Regions from separate parts of the Ancylobacter pratisalsi genome, predicted to be linked through region 1. Evidence: riboswitches for the same ligand, from Rfam matches in the RefSeq annotation. Region 1 holds a riboswitch; each other region holds the start of a gene.
The links. A riboswitch is a leader RNA that binds a small molecule or an ion and turns the genes downstream of it on or off. The one in region 1 is predicted to bind thiamine pyrophosphate.
Positions count from the first base shown of each region.

Region 2: linked by a shared signal. The riboswitch ahead of thiC (phosphomethylpyrimidine synthase ThiC) and the one ahead of thiD (bifunctional hydroxymethylpyrimidine kinase/phosphomethylpyrimidine kinase) in region 1 are both predicted to bind thiamine pyrophosphate.
Region 3: linked by a shared signal. The riboswitch ahead of thiO (glycine oxidase ThiO) and the one ahead of thiD (bifunctional hydroxymethylpyrimidine kinase/phosphomethylpyrimidine kinase) in region 1 are both predicted to bind thiamine pyrophosphate.
Region 4: linked by a shared signal. The riboswitch ahead of G3A50_RS16015 (ABC transporter substrate-binding protein) and the one ahead of thiD (bifunctional hydroxymethylpyrimidine kinase/phosphomethylpyrimidine kinase) in region 1 are both predicted to bind thiamine pyrophosphate.

Region 1 is NZ_CP048630.1:3,865,847-3,869,998, reverse strand. It holds gene dgcA (N-acetyl-D-Glu racemase DgcA) at 1-169, shown strand, start outside; gene G3A50_RS18120 (MFS transporter) at 139-1,296, opposite strand; gene thiD (bifunctional hydroxymethylpyrimidine kinase/phosphomethylpyrimidine kinase) at 1,405-2,223, opposite strand; TPP riboswitch at 2,283-2,381, opposite strand; gene G3A50_RS18110 (Lrp/AsnC ligand binding domain-containing protein) at 2,531-2,773, shown strand; gene G3A50_RS18105 (DMT family transporter) at 2,783-3,706, opposite strand; gene G3A50_RS18100 (cytochrome b/b6 domain-containing protein) at 3,762-4,152, opposite strand, start outside.
Region 2 is NZ_CP048630.1:4,438,296-4,442,447, forward strand. It holds gene thiC (phosphomethylpyrimidine synthase ThiC) at 1-1,735, opposite strand, end outside; TPP riboswitch at 1,793-1,894, opposite strand; tRNA gene G3A50_RS20680 (tRNA-Lys) at 2,451-2,526, opposite strand; gene wrbA (NAD(P)H:quinone oxidoreductase) at 2,765-3,364, shown strand; gene tgt (tRNA guanosine(34) transglycosylase Tgt) at 3,427-4,152, opposite strand, start outside.
Region 3 is NZ_CP048630.1:903,500-907,651, reverse strand. It holds gene G3A50_RS04490 (MHYT domain-containing protein) at 1-2,229, shown strand, start outside; TPP riboswitch at 2,283-2,404, shown strand; gene thiO (glycine oxidase ThiO) at 2,452-3,465, shown strand; gene thiS (sulfur carrier protein ThiS) at 3,443-3,640, shown strand; gene G3A50_RS04475 (thiazole synthase) at 3,642-4,152, shown strand, end outside.
Region 4 is NZ_CP048630.1:3,414,060-3,418,211, reverse strand. It holds gene G3A50_RS16030 (universal stress protein) at 1-87, opposite strand, end outside; gene G3A50_RS16025 (ABC transporter permease) at 254-1,006, shown strand; gene G3A50_RS16020 (winged helix-turn-helix domain-containing protein) at 1,011-2,198, shown strand; TPP riboswitch at 2,259-2,377, shown strand; gene G3A50_RS16015 (ABC transporter substrate-binding protein) at 2,445-3,398, shown strand; gene clcA (H(+)/Cl(-) exchange transporter ClcA) at 3,559-4,152, shown strand, end outside.

The DNA of each region.
Region 1 (4,152 bases):
CGGCTGCATGGTCGCCACCTCGCTGGCGATGGCACCGGCGCTGCTGCTCGCCCCACTTGCCCGGTTTGTCGATCTCGACGGGCCGCTGCTGCTCGCCCGCGACCGCACGCCCGCCCTGCGCTACGAGGGCAGCCTGGTCTACCCTCCCGAGCCCGCGCTCTGGGGCTGACCCGCCAATCCCGACCACGCCAGCAGCGCGAGCCCCGCGCCGCAGCCGGCCAGCGCCGCCGAAAACACGAAGGCGAGCGGCCCGAACGCCTGCCAGAGCGGGCCGGAAAGCAGCGTCGCGCCGGTCATGGCGATCGCGATGCCCCAGGCGGCGACAGCCTGTATCGCGGCGCCCCGGCCGGGCGGGGCAAAGCGGGCCACCAGTTCGACGGTGCCAAGATACGTGCAGCCGAAAGTGGCCGCGTGGAGCAGTTGCAGCACCGGGAGCACCGCGGCCGGCGGATCGAACGCCATCGCGCCGAAACGCACCAGCCCGGCCAACCCGCCCAACAGCAAAAGGCGCTCCGGTCCGATCCGCGCGGTCACGCGGGTGCCGAAGCGGAACAGGATCACCTCCGCCAGCACCCCCACCGACCACAGAAGGCCGATCGCCGTATCCGACAGACCCTCTTCCCGCCATCGGATCGACCCGAACGCGTAGAGCAGCGCGTGAGACGCCTGCACCAGCGCGGCGGCGGCTATGCCGACCTTCAGGACGGTGGGCATCGCCGGCGTGCCCGCCGATGCCGGCCGGGGCGGCAGCGTGCTCTCCTGCAGCATGTAGGCCGCCAGCGCCGACACCAGCCCGCCGCCGACGATCATCCAGATCAGCGTGTCGGCCGAGAGCGCCCGCAGCGCGAGGCCGGCGGCGATATTGCCGAGAATGAACGACAGCGACCCCCACAGCCGCACCCGGCCGTAATCGACCAGCCCCTCGGCGCGCCGGGCCATCGTGTAGGCGTCGAGCACCGGCAGGCTGGGCTGCCAGAAGCTGGCGGCGAGCCCGAGCGCGACAAGCATGATCACGGCATTCGGCGCCAGCGCGACACCGATGAAACAGAGCGCCGTCCCAAGCGCGTATAGGATCAGCGTCGCGCGCGGCCGCCCGGTGCGGTCCGCCAGCAACCCACCCAGAGGCATGGTGAAAAGCCGCACCGCCATCGGCACCGCGAGGGCGAACCCGATCATGTTGGCATCGAAATCCCGCCCGGCCAGCCAGACCGGAAAGAAGGGCAGATAGACACCAATGCCGAAGAACAGCCCAGCATAGACGACGGCGATGGAATAGCGCGGCGCGACAACGGGCACGATGGACGACTCAAAGGGCGCGGGAGCCCTTCGTTAGCAGTCCGGCAGCGCGCTGGCGAGCGGCCTCGCGAGCGGCCCGGCAGGCCGCGTGCGAACCGCCCTGCCGGGTCAGCTCCACCAGGCGTGGAAGTGATGAACCGGCCCGTGGCCGTGGCCGATATGCAGCTCATCGGAACGCGCCAGCGCCCGCGAAAGGTAATGCTTGGCAGCCTGCACCGCCGCGCGCAGCCCCTCGCCCTTGGCAAGCCCGGCCGCGATCGCCGACGACAGCGTGCAGCCGGTACCATGGGTATTCTCGGTGACGATCCGGGGGCCACGGAACTCCATGAAGCCCTCGTCGTCGAGCAACACGTCGACGCTTTCCGGCCCTTCGCTGTGCCCGCCCTTGATCAGCACCGCCTTGGCGCCAAGCGCGCGCAGCCGTTCCGCCTGGGCATGCACTTCCTCGAGATTCGTCGCCATCGCCTCGTCGAGCAATGCCGCCGCTTCGGGAAGGTTCGGGGTGATGATGGAGGCGCGCGGCAGCAGCTCGGCGCGCAGCGTCGCGATCGCCTCAGCCACCAGCAGCCGGTCGCCGGATGCCGCCACCATCACCGGGTCCAGCACCACATTGGTCACCTGGTGACGATCGAGCCCCGCCGCCACGGCAAGGATGGCCTGCGGACGCGACAGCATGCCGATCTTGGTCGCGCCGACATCGAGATCGGAATAGACCGCTTCCATCTGCTGGGTGATGAAGTCGGCCGGCACGTCATGAATACCGGTCACGCCCAGCGTGTTCTGCGCGGTCAGCGCCGTGATCACGCTGGCCCCGTAGACCCCGAGTGCCGAAAACGTCTTGATATCCGCCTGAATGCCGGCCCCGCCGCCGGAATCCGAACCGGCTATGGTCACCGCGATTGCGCTCTGCGCCTGTGCTTCACTCATCGGCACGCCCCCCAACACAAGCGAGGAAGAGAAGCAGCCCACTGCCGCGGCACGCCGCCTGGTGAGCGCGACCCGTTTCCTCCGCCGGCATGACCCGGATCAGGTTCGTGGGTTGGCAGGATTGCCTCTCAGCCTCTACGGCACCCCAACGCGATCGTTATCGGAGGCATAGGCGAAGCCTCGGCGGCTTGCAAGATAGGCGCACCCGCGCCCGCGCCATGGCCTTCCCGCGATGCCGGCACGGGGCTTGCGCGCGCCGCGCGCTTCTGTTCCTGTTGCGCTCCCTTAAACGTGCCTGGAAGCCGCGATGGTCCCGTTCTTCGTCCAGATCAAATGCCAGCTTGGCCGCTCCTATGAAGTGGCCAACGCCATCGCCGATGCGGAGATCGCTTCCGAGATCTACTCGACCGCCGGCGAGTTCGATCTCCTGGTGAAGTTCTATGTCGCCGAAGGCACCGATATCGGCCACTTCGTGAACGAGAAGGTGCAGCGCATCTCCGGAATTCAGGACACGCGCACCATCATCACCTTCAAGGCCTTCGCCAGCTAGCGCGGCCGGCTAGACCGCGGGTCCGGCCGGCGGCGCCGCCTCGATCGCTTTCGCGCGCTCGATGCCGAGCCTCTGCTCGCGCCAGATGACGAACAGCCCGGCGCCGATGACGATCACGGCGCCCGCCAGCACCGTCAAGGGCGGGATTTCGCTGAACAGGATGAAGCCCAGCAGCAGCGACCACAGCATCGCCGAATAGGTGAAGGGCGCGACCACCGAGGCTGGCGCGTGGCGGTAGCTCTCGGTCAGCAGGATCTGCCCGATTCCGCCGAGAATACCGATCGAGAGCAGCATCAGCGCATCTCCCGCGTCCGGCAGCACCCAGCCCCAGGCCGCCGTCGCGAGCCCCGCCACGGCGGCGAGGGCCTGGAAATAGAACACGATGGCGGCCGTGGTTTCCGTCGAGGTGAGACGCCGCACCTGGATCATCGCCACGGCGGTGCAGGCCGCGCCGAACAGCGCGATCAGAGCCCCCATGCCGCCCTGGCCGGAGCCATAGCCCCCGTCGATATGCGGCGACAGCATGATCACGACGCCAACCAGGCCGACGCACACCGCGCTCCAGCGATAGACGTGGACCTTCTCCCGCAACATCACCGCCGCCAGCGCCACGGTCAGCAGCGGCGCGGTGAAGCCGATCGCCGTTACGTCGGCCAGCGGGATGAGCGCCAGCGCGGCGAAGCTCGACGACATCGCCAGAACGCCGACCGAGCCTCGCACGATGTGTCCGACCGGATTGGCCGTGCGCACCGCGGAACTGATCTCGCGCCGGAAGGCGAGCAGCGCCAGCAGCGGAAACAGCGCAAAGAACGAGCGCGCGAACACGATTTCGCCTGTCGGGATTCGTCCCGAGACGATACGGACCAGCGCAGACATGATGGTGAAGATGAAGGTCGCGCAAACCTGCAGCGCGATCCCCCTGAGCGCATTCATGATGGCGCCAAGGAGCACGAGTCCCCCTCGCCCCGCAAGCGGGTCGAGGGCACAATCAGGGAAAAGGATTTCCTCCCGCCATGGCAATACCGCCGAAGACGACGGCAATGGCCAGCGCGAGGCAAAGAAGCGCCGCCACGACCGAGCCCGGCGTCGCCGGCGCCGGGTCGGCATAGCGCTCCGCCGGCTTGCGGCCGACGATCATGGCGCGGATCAGATTGTCGCGGCCAAGCACCGAATAGGCGAGGTTTGCCGCCACATGCAGCCCGATCAGCGCCAGCAGGATCGGGTAGATCTGCTGGTGCAGGGCCGAGGCGCGGGCGATGGTCTCGTCGCTGGCCACGGCTGTCATCGGTCCGTAGACGATGATGTCGTCGGTGGTGAACAGGCCGGTCAGCGCCTGCGCGCCGACAATGAGCAGCAGCGCGACCACCATCCACCCGCCG
Region 2 (4,152 bases), 570 kb from region 1:
CGCGCCGAAGCTCGCGGGTGATCTGCATCGAGCAGAATTTGGGTCCGCACATCGAGCAGAAATGCGCGACCTTGTGAGCGTCCTTTGGCAGGGTGGCGTCGTGGTAGGCGCGGGCCGTGTCGGGATCCAGCGACAGATTGAACTGGTCTTCCCAGCGGAAATCGAACCGCGCCCGGCTCAGCGCGTCGTCGCGAAGGCGGGCAGCAGGGTGCCCCTTGGCCAGATCCGCCGCATGGGCGGCGATGCGATAGGTGATCACGCCCGTCTTGACGTCCTCACGATCGGGCAGACCCAGATGCTCCTTCGGCGTCACATAGCAGAGCATCGCCGTACCGAACCAGCCGATCATCGCCGCGCCGATGCCGGAGGTGATGTGGTCGTAACCCGGCGCGATATCCGTCGTGAGCGGACCGAGCGTATAGAACGGCGCTTCCCCGCATTCGCGCAGCTGCTTATCCATGTTGGCCTTGATCTTGTGCATGGGAACATGCCCCGGGCCTTCGATCATCACCTGGCAGCCCTTGTCCCAGGCCACCTTGGTCAGTTCGCCCAGCGTTTCCAGTTCGGCGAACTGCGCCACGTCATTGGCGTCGGCGATCGAACCCGGCCTCAGCCCGTCACCGAGCGAGAACGAGACATCGTAGCGGCGCATGATGTCGCAGATCTCGTCGAAGCGTTCGTACAAAAAGCTCTCACGATGCCCGGCGAGGCACCAGCGCGCCATGATCGAACCGCCGCGCGAGACGATGCCCGTCACACGATCGGCCGTGAGCGGCACATAGGCGAGCCGCACGCCGGCATGGATGGTGAAGTAGTCGACCCCCTGCTCGGCCTGCTCGATCAGCGTGTCCTTGAAGACCTCCCAATCGAGCTTCAGCGGATCGCCGCCGACCTTCTCCAACGCCTGATAGATCGGCACCGTGCCGATGGGCACCGGCGCGTTCCGCAGGATCCAGGACCGGATGTTGTGGATGTTGCGGCCGGTCGAAAGGTCCATGACGGTATCGGCGCCCCAGCGGATCGCCCAGACCAGCTTCTCCACCTCCTCCGCCACGCCGGAGCTGACGGCGGAATTGCCGATATTCGCGTTGACCTTGACCAGGAAATTCCGGCCGATCGCCATCGGCTCAAGCTCAAGATGGTTGATGTTCGCCGGAATGATGGCCCGACCGCACGCGATCTCGTCGCGAACGAATTCCGGGGTCACGAAGGCGGGGATCGCCGCGCCAAAGCTCTCCCCGTCGCCCAGCCGGTCCGCCGCATCGGCGACGGCTTCCTCGCGAGCGAGATTCTCCCGGTGCGCGACATAGACCATCTCCTCGGTGATGATCCCCGCACGGGCGAATTCCAGCTGCGTCACCCGTTGCCCAGGTGCGCCCGCGCGCAGCGTGCGCCGCGCCGGACAGGGCTCGACCAGCCGCTCGCCGGTCGCATGGCCATTGTCTTCCGGGCGGGTCGGACGGCCGGCAATGGCTGAATAGCTGCGCTTCCGGATCCATGCCTCGCGCGGCGTGTCGAGCCCGAGGCGCAGGTCGATCACCGGATCAGCCTCGCCATAAGGGCCGGACGTGTCGTAGACGCGAACCGGCGGCTCGGCCGGATCGCTCAGCGCGATCTCGCGAAAGGGAACCCGCAGTTCGGAATGCGAGCGGGGCGACGCATAGACTTTGCGCGAGCCTCCGATCGGCCCGGTGGACACCCCTGAGGGGCTCTTGATGAGTGATGTAGTCGACATTGGACCTCCGTTGCGTGGAGATCCGGGCGCGATGAGGCTAAGAATGGCGGCCGCGTTCTGCCGCGTTCATCCCGTCCCTTCGCCGGCATTACCCGGATCAGGTTCAAAGGGTCTGGCCTTCGCCATCTCAGCCCTGATCGGGCACCCCTCGGACGTCGGTGAGCAAAGGCGACTCGGTCGGTCCTGTCAACCGCACCTGGCCGTTCGCGGATGGCATGCATCGGAATGGGAAGAAATCGTGGGCTGGCCCGCCTCGAACGACGAGCTTTCAGCGCACGCGAAACGACGGGCCGGAAAACAAAAAAGGCCGGGGTTCCCCGGCCTTTCCGATCCCCTCAACGACCAACGCCAGTACATCCGTGGTCGTCATCGTCAGGTGATGCGAGTGCTCTTTTAGGGGCGTCACATGACAACGGCGCGACGGGCCGGTCCGGCCAAAAGGGAGTTGCGCGGACCCGAGAGCGGATCTTCCTCGATAGATGAGCAAAGTCCGTCGATCACGGAGACAGATTTTATCCAAAGGAAGTTCAGGATCCCGGGCCATAAGGCAACAGGTTGGCGCGACCACCGCCAAAGGTGCCGGCGCGCCAAAGGGCTCCTGTGGATCTCACGTGAGACCTGAGACGGCGCAAATCCGCCTCATGTTCCCGTCTCGTTCTACCTGTCGAAACGCGGAAAATAGGCGTTTTTATATTATTGATCAAGGGGTTACGCGTGGTGAGCCCGTTGGGATTCGAACCCAAGACCCCATGATTAAAAGTCACGTGCTCTACCAGCTGAGCTACGGGCTCTCCCACGCACTCGGGGCTTAAGGGTTTCGCCGGCCAATGGCAAGCCGCGCGCGAGGTTGTCCCGCCGCGTGTTGCCACGCCGCACGGTGTCAAAACCCGATGATATCCGTATTGCATTCCTGCAAGATCACTCTGTCACGCATTCGGCTTCTCAGGCGGCTCTACGCCCCCTAATTTCAGCCGCGACATACGGCGGATCGCCATTGCGGTTCGCGCAGCGATGCAAGGAGTTTATCCGATGGCTAAAGTTCTCGTTCTCTATTACTCCACCTATGGTCACCTCGAGATCATGGCCGACGCGGTCGCTGAAGGTGCGCGTGAGGCTGGTGCCGACGTTGTCGTGAAGCGCGTGCCCGAAACCGTTCCAGTTGAAGCCGCCGAGCAGAACCATTTCAAGCTGGACCAGCAGGCGCCGGTCGCCACTGTGGACGAGCTGAAGGATTACGACGCGATCATCTTCGGTGCCCCCACCCGCTTCGGCACCGTCGCCTCCCAGATGCGCAGCTTCATCGACCAGACCGGCGGCCTGTGGTTCACGGGCGGGCTGGTCGGCAAGGTCGGCTCGGTGTTCACCGCCTCCGCCACCCAGCATGGCGGACAGGAATCCACCATCCTCGGCTTCATTCCGACCCTGCTCCATCACGGCATGGTCGTGGTCGGCCTGCCTTACGCGTTCCAGGGCCAGATGGGTGTTGATGAGATCAAGGGCGGCTCGCCCTATGGCGCGTCGACGATCGCCGACGGTGATGGCAGCCGGATGCCCTCGAAGATCGAGCTCGATGGCGCTCGCTTCCAGGGCAAGCATGTCGCGACCATCGCGGGCAAGCTGCACGGCTGATCGCCGCCACACGGAATTTGAGGAACGGCCGGGCCCTGCCCGGCCGTTTCGATTCGCGCCGTTCAGGACCGGACGGGAACGTCGCCGCGAACCCAGCCGTCCTTCACCTGCGCGCGATAGTCATCGAACCGCCCCTCGCCGATAGCGATCCGGGCGCCCTTCATCAGGCTCTGGTAATAGGCCAGGTTCACCCAGGTCAGCAGCATCGAGCCCAGCATTTCGTCGCAACGGATGAGATGGTGGAGATAGGCCCGCGAATAATCACGCGCCGCCGGGCAGTCGCTCTCCTCGTCCAGAGGCCGCGGATCCTCGGCGTGGCGGGCGTTTTTCAGGTTGATCTTGCCGAAGCGGCTGAAGGCCAGCGCGTGACGCCCGGCGCGCGTGGGCATCACGCAGTCGAACATGTCGACCCCGCGCGCGACGCTCTCGAGGATGTCGTCCGGCGTGCCCACGCCCATAAGATAGCGCGGCTTGTCGGTGGGCAGGATCGGCGTCACCACGTCGAGCATGCTCAGCATCACATCCTGCGGCTCGCCGACCGCCAGGCCCCCGATCGAGTAGCCGGGAAAACCAATGTCCACGAGCCCGCGCGCCGACACCTCGCGAAGGTCCGGCGCGTCCCCGCCCTGCACAATGCCGAACAGCGCGCGGCCCGGAGGCTGCGCCTCGAACGCCCGTTTGGAACGCTCCGCCCAGCGCAGCGAAAGCTGGAGCGCGCGGGAGATCTCCTCCCGGCTCGCCGGCAGACGCACGCACTCGTCAAGCTGCATTTGGATGTCTGAACCCAG
Region 3 (4,152 bases), 1.7 Mb from region 1:
ACGGCGCTCGATTTGGCAGGCCGCATTCCGCGTGCCCGCAGCGTCGCGAAAGTGGGATGGCTGGCCACAGCCGCTATTGTGCTTGGCGGCGGGATCTGGGCCATGCACTTCGTGGCCATGCTCGCCCTCCACCTCGACGCGCCCGTGTCCTACGACATCGGGCTGACCATCCTTTCATTCACGATCGCTGTTGTCGTCACGGGTGCCGCGCTGGCTCTTTCCAGTCGGTCGAAGGTCAGCCGTCGATCGGTGCTGGCGGCCGGCTGCTTCATGGGGCTCGGCATCGTCGCGATGCATTACACCGGCATGGCCGCCATGCGCCTGAATGGCGAGGTCACGAACGACTGGCGTTTCGTTGCCATCGCCACGCTTGTGGCGATCGCCGCGTCGACGGCGGCGGTTTGGCTGGCGTTTCGCCACCATTCATTGCGGCAGCGTGTTGCGGGCTCATTGGCGCTCGGCATCGGCATCTCGGGCATGCACTACGTGGCAATGTTCGGCACGACGTTGCCGGTGAGTTCACACGAAATGATACCGGACATAGATCCGGGTATCGACAACATCGACATCGTTATCGCTGTCACCGCTGCTACCTTTGTCATCCTTGCCGCCGCGTTGATGGCTGCCGTTCACGATCGTCGGTCCAGCCGCCTGATGGAGCGCGAGGCGCTCCTCTGGCGGGAGGGGGAGGAGCGTTACCGCACCCTCTATCGCCGCACCCCACTGCCGCTGCATTCACTCAACGCCGAGGGGCGGATCGAGCAGGTCAGTGACAGTTGGCTCGATCTCCTGGGGTATGGCCGAGAGGAAGTTGTCGGCCGTCCGCTCACGGACTTCATGACCGTCGATTCCGCACGCCGGCGCACGGATGAGCACTGGCCGCAGCTGCTCGACACGGGCGAACTGCGCGAGGCTGAATACAAGCTGATCGCGCGCGATGGCCGTGTGCTCGACTGCATATTGTCGGCCGTTGCAGAACGAGACAGCGAGGGGCGGCTTACCAAGACGTTGTGCGGATTGATCAATGTCACCGAGCGACGCCAGGCCGAGGAGGCGCTACGCCAGGCTCAGAAGCTAGAGGCCATTGGCCGGCTGACCGGCGGCATCGCCCACGACTTCAACAATCTTCTCGCGGTTATTGTCGGCAATCTGGAATTGGCTCGCAAGCGCGCCCCGGACGAGCCGCGCTTGATCGCGCTCCTCGACAACACCATGCAGGCCGCCCAGCGCGGAGCCGCGCTAACCCAGCGCATGCTGGCCTTCGCGCGTCGCCAGGACCTCAATCCCGAGCCTGTCGACGTTCCCGAGCTCGTGCTTGGGATGGCGGATCTGATGCGCCGGTCAATCGGGCCGAGCATTCAGATCGAAACCCGCTTTCCTCTTGGCCTGCCGCGCGCGCGGGTCGATTCCAACCAGCTCGAACTGGCCCTGCTCAATCTCGCGGTCAACGCCCGCGATGCCATGCCTGATGGCGGAACCATCACCATCGCTGCGCGCGAGGAGGTGATCGTGGCCGACGGTGAACCGGATTCGGAAGAGCTTCCCCCGAATCACTATTTCTGTCTCAGCGTGACCGATACCGGCACCGGCATGGATGACGACACGCTGAACCGCGCCGCCGAACCGTTCTTCACGACCAAGGGAGTCGGCAAGGGGACGGGCCTTGGCCTTGCCATGGTGCACGGCCTTGCGGCCCAGTCCGGCGGTCGGCTTGTTCTCAGCAGTCGGCCGGGGAAGGGGACGACGGCGTCGATTTACCTGCCCCTCGCTGAAGCTGCGGCGAAAAAGTCTGTGGGTTCAGATGCTTATTCTGCGTCGGCGAAAGTCATGGAGGGAGGGCAGGCCCGCGTTCTCGTGGTGGATGACGATCCGCTTGTCCTTTCCGCCACGTCGGCGATGCTGGAAGACCTCAACTATCGGGTGACCGAGGCGTCCTCCGGCAAGGCGGCGCTGGCTGTTCTCGATACCGGTGCCGATTTCGACGTCGTGCTTACCGATCAGGCCATGCCTGGCATGACCGGGGTCCAGCTGGCGGCGGCGATCCGTGAGCGCCGGCCGAACCTGCCGATCATTCTGGGCACGGGCTACGCCGAACTGCCTCAGGATGCCAATGCGGGCGTGCTGCGCCTTGGAAAACCGTTTGGCCGCGAGGCTTTGCACCGCGCCATAGACACCGCGACGCACCGTCCGCCGGACAATGTCGTGAACCTGCCATCCCGTATCGGATGACGTGGGAATAATGCCCGCGGCACGGTGACAATCGTCGGCTCCACGACTATATCAAGCCTGTCCAGGGGAGCCTCGTCAGGAGGCTGAGAGGCCATCGACGCGCATATGCGCGGCATGGCGACCCTTTGAACCTGATCCAGTTGAAACTGGCGGAGGGAGGCTTGCATGACATCCTCTAACGGAACACATGACGGAGCGGTGACGGACCGGGCCGTCAATTCGCTGCGCGTGAAAGTGGTTGGTGCCGGCGTGGCGGGCCTGACCTGCGCCCATGCTTTGGCGTTGCGCGGGGCACAAGTAACTGTCGTTGAACGCAAATCGGCGTCGGGGCAGGGGTGCTCCTGGTATGCTGGCGGGATGCTGGCACCGTGGTGCGAACGCGAAAGCGCCGAGCCGCTGGTGGCCGAGATGGGCCTTGAATCGCTGGATTACTGGCGGCGCGAAGTCCCGGATGTGCCCACCGAGGGCAGCCTGGTGCTGGCCCAGCCGCGCGACCTGCCAGACCTCAGGCGGTTTTCGCGCCGTACCACGAACTATGAATGGATCGACGGCCAGCGCCTTGCCGCGCTGGAGCCGGATCTTGAAGGGCGTTTCGACCAGGGGCTTTTCTTCCCCACCGAAGCGCATCTGGAGCCGCGCAAGGCGCTCGCCGCGCTGACCCGCAAGCTCACCGGCCAGTTCGGCATCGACATGCGCTACGAGGCCGATGGGTACGATGAGGCGGACGATCAGGCCGATCAGAGCGATGTGGTCATCGACTGTCGTGGCCTCGCCGCCCGCGACCAGCTGGCCGACCTTCGCGGTGTGAAGGGCGAGATGCTGGTGCTCTATTCCACCGAGATCGCCCTGAAGCGGCCGGTGCGCATGCTCCATCCGCGGATACCGGTCTACATCGTGCCGCGCGGCGACGGGCACTTCATGATCGGGGCCACCTCGATCGAGAATGACGAGCGCGGGCGGGTGACGGGGCGCTCGATGCTGGAACTGCTGTCGGCGGTCTACGCCCTGCACCCGGCTTTCGGCGAGGCCGAGATCGTCGAGATCGGCGCCGATGTCCGGCCCGCCTTTCCGGACAATCTTCCGCGCATCCGCCGTCGCGGCAAGACCATCTACGTCAACGGTTTCTACCGCCACGGCTACCTGCTGGCGCCGGCGCTGGCGCGGCGGGTGGCGGAACTGGCGTTCGACGGGACGCATTTCCCGGAGGTCATGGATGAAGATCATCGTGAATGGTGAGCCGGCCGACACCGGGGCTGGCACGCTCGCCGAACTGCTCGGCGAACTTGGCCTGGCAGAGGCCATCATTGCTACGGCGCTGAACGGCGCTGTCGTGCGCGCGGTCAAGCGGTCGGGGACGCCGATCGCCGATGGTGACCGCGTGGAAATACTCGCTCCGATGCAGGGAGGCTGAGATGGACGCCTTGACACCCAACACCGCCGGTCTCGAAACCGCCGGCCTTGCCGATGCCGTGGACTTCTACGGCACGCGGGTGGCCTCGCGGCTGCTGCTGGGCACGGCGCAATATCCCTCGCCCGCCATTCTCGCCGACGCGATCCGCGCCAGTGGCGCCGAGATCGTCACCGTCTCGCTGCGCCGCGAGTCCGGGGCGGCCAAGGCGGGGCAGAGCTTCTGGAAGATCATCCGTGATCTCGGCGTGAAGGTGCTGCCCAACACGGCGGGCTGCAAGACGGTGAAGGAAGCCGTGACCACCGCCGAAATGGCGCGCGACCTGTTCGACACGCCCTGGGTCAAGCTGGAGGTGATCGGCGAGGACGACACGCTCCAGCCCGACGTCTTCGGGCTGGTGGAGGCGGCACGCATTCTCGCGCGCGACGGGTTCCAGGTGTTTCCCTACACGACCGAGGACCTGGTGGTGGCGGAGAAGCTGATCTCGGCCGGCTGCGAGGTGCTGATGCCCTGGG
Region 4 (4,152 bases), 450 kb from region 1:
GAGCTGGGACGCCGCCGAAACCGCATAGTCGGCTGCCGTGTCCACGCCTTCACCCACACGAAGGCTGACGAGAATGTCCTTGATCATGGTGCGTCTCCACTCCTTGTCTTGTTCTACGTTCCGCAACGTTAAGACCAATCAACTGGCGCTGCGTTGACAGGCGTCAAGGGATACCATGTTCGCGCCGACATCGAAGTCGCATCCCTGGCCCCTCCCGTCTATAAGGGTCTCGACTAATGTAGGATTTCCCCGCATGGCCGCCATAGGGCGCGCACTCGCCATCACCTTCTTTCTGCTGGGCATCTGGGAAGGCGCCGTGCGTCTTTTCAAGGTGCCCGCCTATATCCTTCCGGGCCCGCTGCGCATCGCGCTGACGGGGTGGGACAACGCGGCCATCCTCGCACACAATGCCGCGATTACGCTGGGCGAGATGCTCCTCGGGCTGGTCTGCGGCTCGGTGCTGGGCGTCGCCTGCGCGCTTGCCATGGCCTCCTCGCCGATGGCACGGCGCGCGATGCGGCCGGTTCTGCTGGTGGCACAGGCGCTGCCGGTCTTCGCCATTGCCCCGCTGCTGGTCATCTGGTTCGGCTTCGGCCTGTCCTCGAAGATCGTGATGGCGAGCCTCATCATCTTCTTCCCCGTCGCTTCCGCCTTTCATGATGGCCTTGCACGTACCGAGCAGGGGCTGGTGGACCTCGCCCGCCTGAGCGCAGCCGGCACTTTCACCACGCTGCGCCTCATCCGCGTGCCCGCCGCGCTCCCCGCGCTCGCCTCGGGACTGCGCGTGGCGACAGCGGTCGCGCCCATCGGGGCCGTGGTGGGAGAATGGGTGGGCGCCTCCGCGGGGCTGGGCTATCTGATGATCTATTCCAACGCCCGCATGCAGACCGACATGGTCTTCGCCGCCCTCGCCGTCCTGCTCGCCATCGCCTTGACACTGTTCGCACTGGTCGACCGCGCCCTTACCCGCATGGTGCCGTGGGCGCCGGAAACAACGCCGGACTAGTACGATGCTCCAGCTTTCCAACGCAGATGCGCGGCGCATCTTCATCGCCCGACAGGGGCTCAGCCGGCCGCGCGGCAAGCTTGGCAAGGCAGAGCTGCTCGCGCTGATCCACGAGATCGGTTTCGTGCAGGTCGACAGCATAGCCACCGTCGAGCGCGCCCATCATCACATTCTGTTCGCGCGCAATCCGAGCTACCGGCACGAGCATCTGGCCGCCCTTCTGGAGAAGGATGGCGAGCTGTTCGAGCACTGGACCCATGACGCCTCCATCATTCCCAGCGCCTTCTTCATCTACTGGAAGCACCGCTTCGCGCGGGCCCGCGACAGCCTCGCGGAACGCTGGCGCAGTTGGCACGAGAACGGCTTCGAGACCTATGTCGACCATGTGATGGAGCGGGTGAAGCGCGAAGGCCCCCTGATGGCCCGCGACTTCGAGGCGGAGAAGCGCCCGCCCGGCGGATGGTGGAACTGGCACCCGGAAAAGACCGCGCTCGAATATCACTGGCGCACCGGCACCTTCGCCATCGCCGGGCGCGAGGGTTTCCAGAAGGTCTACGACCTCACCGAGCGCGTGATACCCGCTCGCCACTTCGAGGGTGAGGTCAGCGTGGACGCCTTCGTCGACTGGGCGTGCAGTTCCGCACTGGAACGGCTCGGCTTCGCCACTCATGGCGAGATCGCCGCATTCTGGGACCTGGTTTCGCCCGACGAGGCACGGCGCTGGGTGGCGGCCAACGCCTCCCGGCTGGAGCCGGTCTCCATCGCGCTGGCCGATGGCAGCCGCACCCGTGCTTCCCACGCCTTCAGGGGATGCGCCGAGGCCTTCGCCGCCCTGCCCCCGCCGCCGGCACGCCTCAGGGTGCTCAGCCCGTTCGACCCGCTGCTGCGCGACCGCAACCGGGCGGAGCGCCTGTTCGGATTCACCTACCGGATCGAGGTCTTCGTGCCCGCCCCGAAGCGGGTCTACGGCTATTACGTCTTCCCCATTCTCGAGGGCGACCGCATGGTCGGACGGATTGACATGAAAGCCGACCGGAAGGCCGGCGTGCTCGATGTGCGCCGGCTCTGGCTGGAGCCCGGCGTGCGCGCCTCCACCGGCCGCCTCGCGGCCCTCGACGCCGAACTCGGGCGCCTTGCCCGCTTCGCCGGAGTGGAGCGTGTCGCCTATCTGGATGGTTGGCGCGGCGCGTGAACCGCCCGCAACTCCGCGTTTCCCATACATTTGCCCCGGCATGCCAGCTCTGCTAGCGTTGCCGCGTCCGAGGGGTGTCCCGCCGGCCCGCAAGGGTCTCAGGGGCTGAGATGGCACATGCCAGACCCTTTGAACCTGATCCGGGTCATGCCGGCGAAGGGACGGAACGTCGGTGGGTCCTGCGGGGTCCCGCGCCGGAATTCCCCCGAAAGCTCATGTGCCGGATCTCCAACTGCGAGGAGATCCATGTTCAAGACCAAAACCTTCAAATTCATCGCCGCCGCCACTTTCGGCCTCGCGCTGTCGCTGACGCCGGCCGCCGCGGCCGACAAGCTCACCGTGCTGCTGGACTGGTACGTCAATCCCGACCACGCCCCGCTTGTCATCGCCAAGGAGAAGGGGTTCTTCGAGGCCCACGACCTCGATGTGGATCTGGTGGCTCCCGCCGACCCTTCGGCCCCGCCGCGCCTTGTTGCCGCCGGGCAGGCCGATATCGCGGTCAGCTACCAGCCCAGCATCTATCTCTCGGTGAATGAGGGCCTGCCGCTCGCGCGTATCGGCACACTGGTCTCGACACCCCTGACGGCACTGGTGGCGCTGAAGGACGGGCCGATCAAGTCGATCGCCGACCTCAAGGGCAAGACGGTCGGCTACTCCGTGGCCGGACTGGAAGACGCTCTGCTCGGCACCATGCTCACCGATGCCGGCCTCAAGCCGAGCGACGTCACCATGATCAACGTCAACTTCGCGCTCTCGCCGGCGCTGGTGGCGGGCAAGGTCGACGCCGTGATCGGCGCCTACCGCAATTTCGAACTCACCCAGATCAAGCTGGAAGGCAAGGAAGGCGTCGCCTTTTTCCCGGAAGAGCATGGCGTGCCCATCTTCGACGAGCTGATCTACGTCGCGCACAAGGACAAGCTGGCCGACCCGCGCCTGAAGCGCTTCCTCGCGGCTGTGGAGGACGCGACGATCTACGTGCTCAACCATCCGGATGAGGCCTGGGCCGTCTTCGTCAAGGCGAACCCGAAGCTCGACGACGAGCTCAATCGCACCGCGTGGAAGGACACGCTGCGCCACTTTTCCCATGCCCCTGCCGCGCTGGACACCGGGCGGTATGCGCGATTCGCGCAGTTCATGAAGGACCACGGGCTGATCGACAAGGTCGAGCCGGTCGCCACCTATGCGCCGGCGCTGCCGTGATCGGACGATCTTGGCGGCTCTGATCGGTACCGGAAAAGGTGCGCCGCGAAACGATGAAACGTTTCGCGGCGTATAAATTGGCCCGCTCCATGCTTCCGGTACACGGTCGACGGTGATACCGATGCCCGCGAATTGAACGGTCCGGAGGTCGAGAACGGGAATGGCCATTCTGTCGGGCAACGTGGCGTACTTCGCCGCGGCCATCGTCATAGGGGCAACCGTCGGGCTCGTCGGCTCCGCCTTCCACTTCGGTGTCGACATGCTCGCCCAGGGCTGGCCAACCTTTCTCGACACGGGGATGGGGCTGGACGGCCCGGCGCTTTATGTTGCCGCCGCGCTGGTGGCCGCTGCCATGACCCTGGTCTCGCTCTGGCTGGTGCGGCGCTTCGCGCCGGAGGCCGCCGGCTCGGGCGTGCCCGAGATCGAGGGCGCGATGGAAGGTCTGCGCGAGGTGCATTGGCGCCGCGTGCTTCCCGTGAAGTTCGTCGGCGGCCTGCTGGCGCTGAGCTCGGGCATGGTGCTCGGCCGCGAGGGCCCCACCATCCATATCGGCGCCTCGATCGCCAAAGCCGTCTCCGACCTGATGGGCTGGACCGCACGCGACATGCGCGCCCTGCTCGCGGCCGGCGGCGCGGCCGGCCTTGCCGCCGCCTTCAACGCTCCTCTCGCCGCGGTCCTCTTCGTCATCGAGGAAACCCGCCGCCAGTTCCCCTATAGCGCCCGCACCTATATCGCGGTCGTGCTGGCCTCCGTT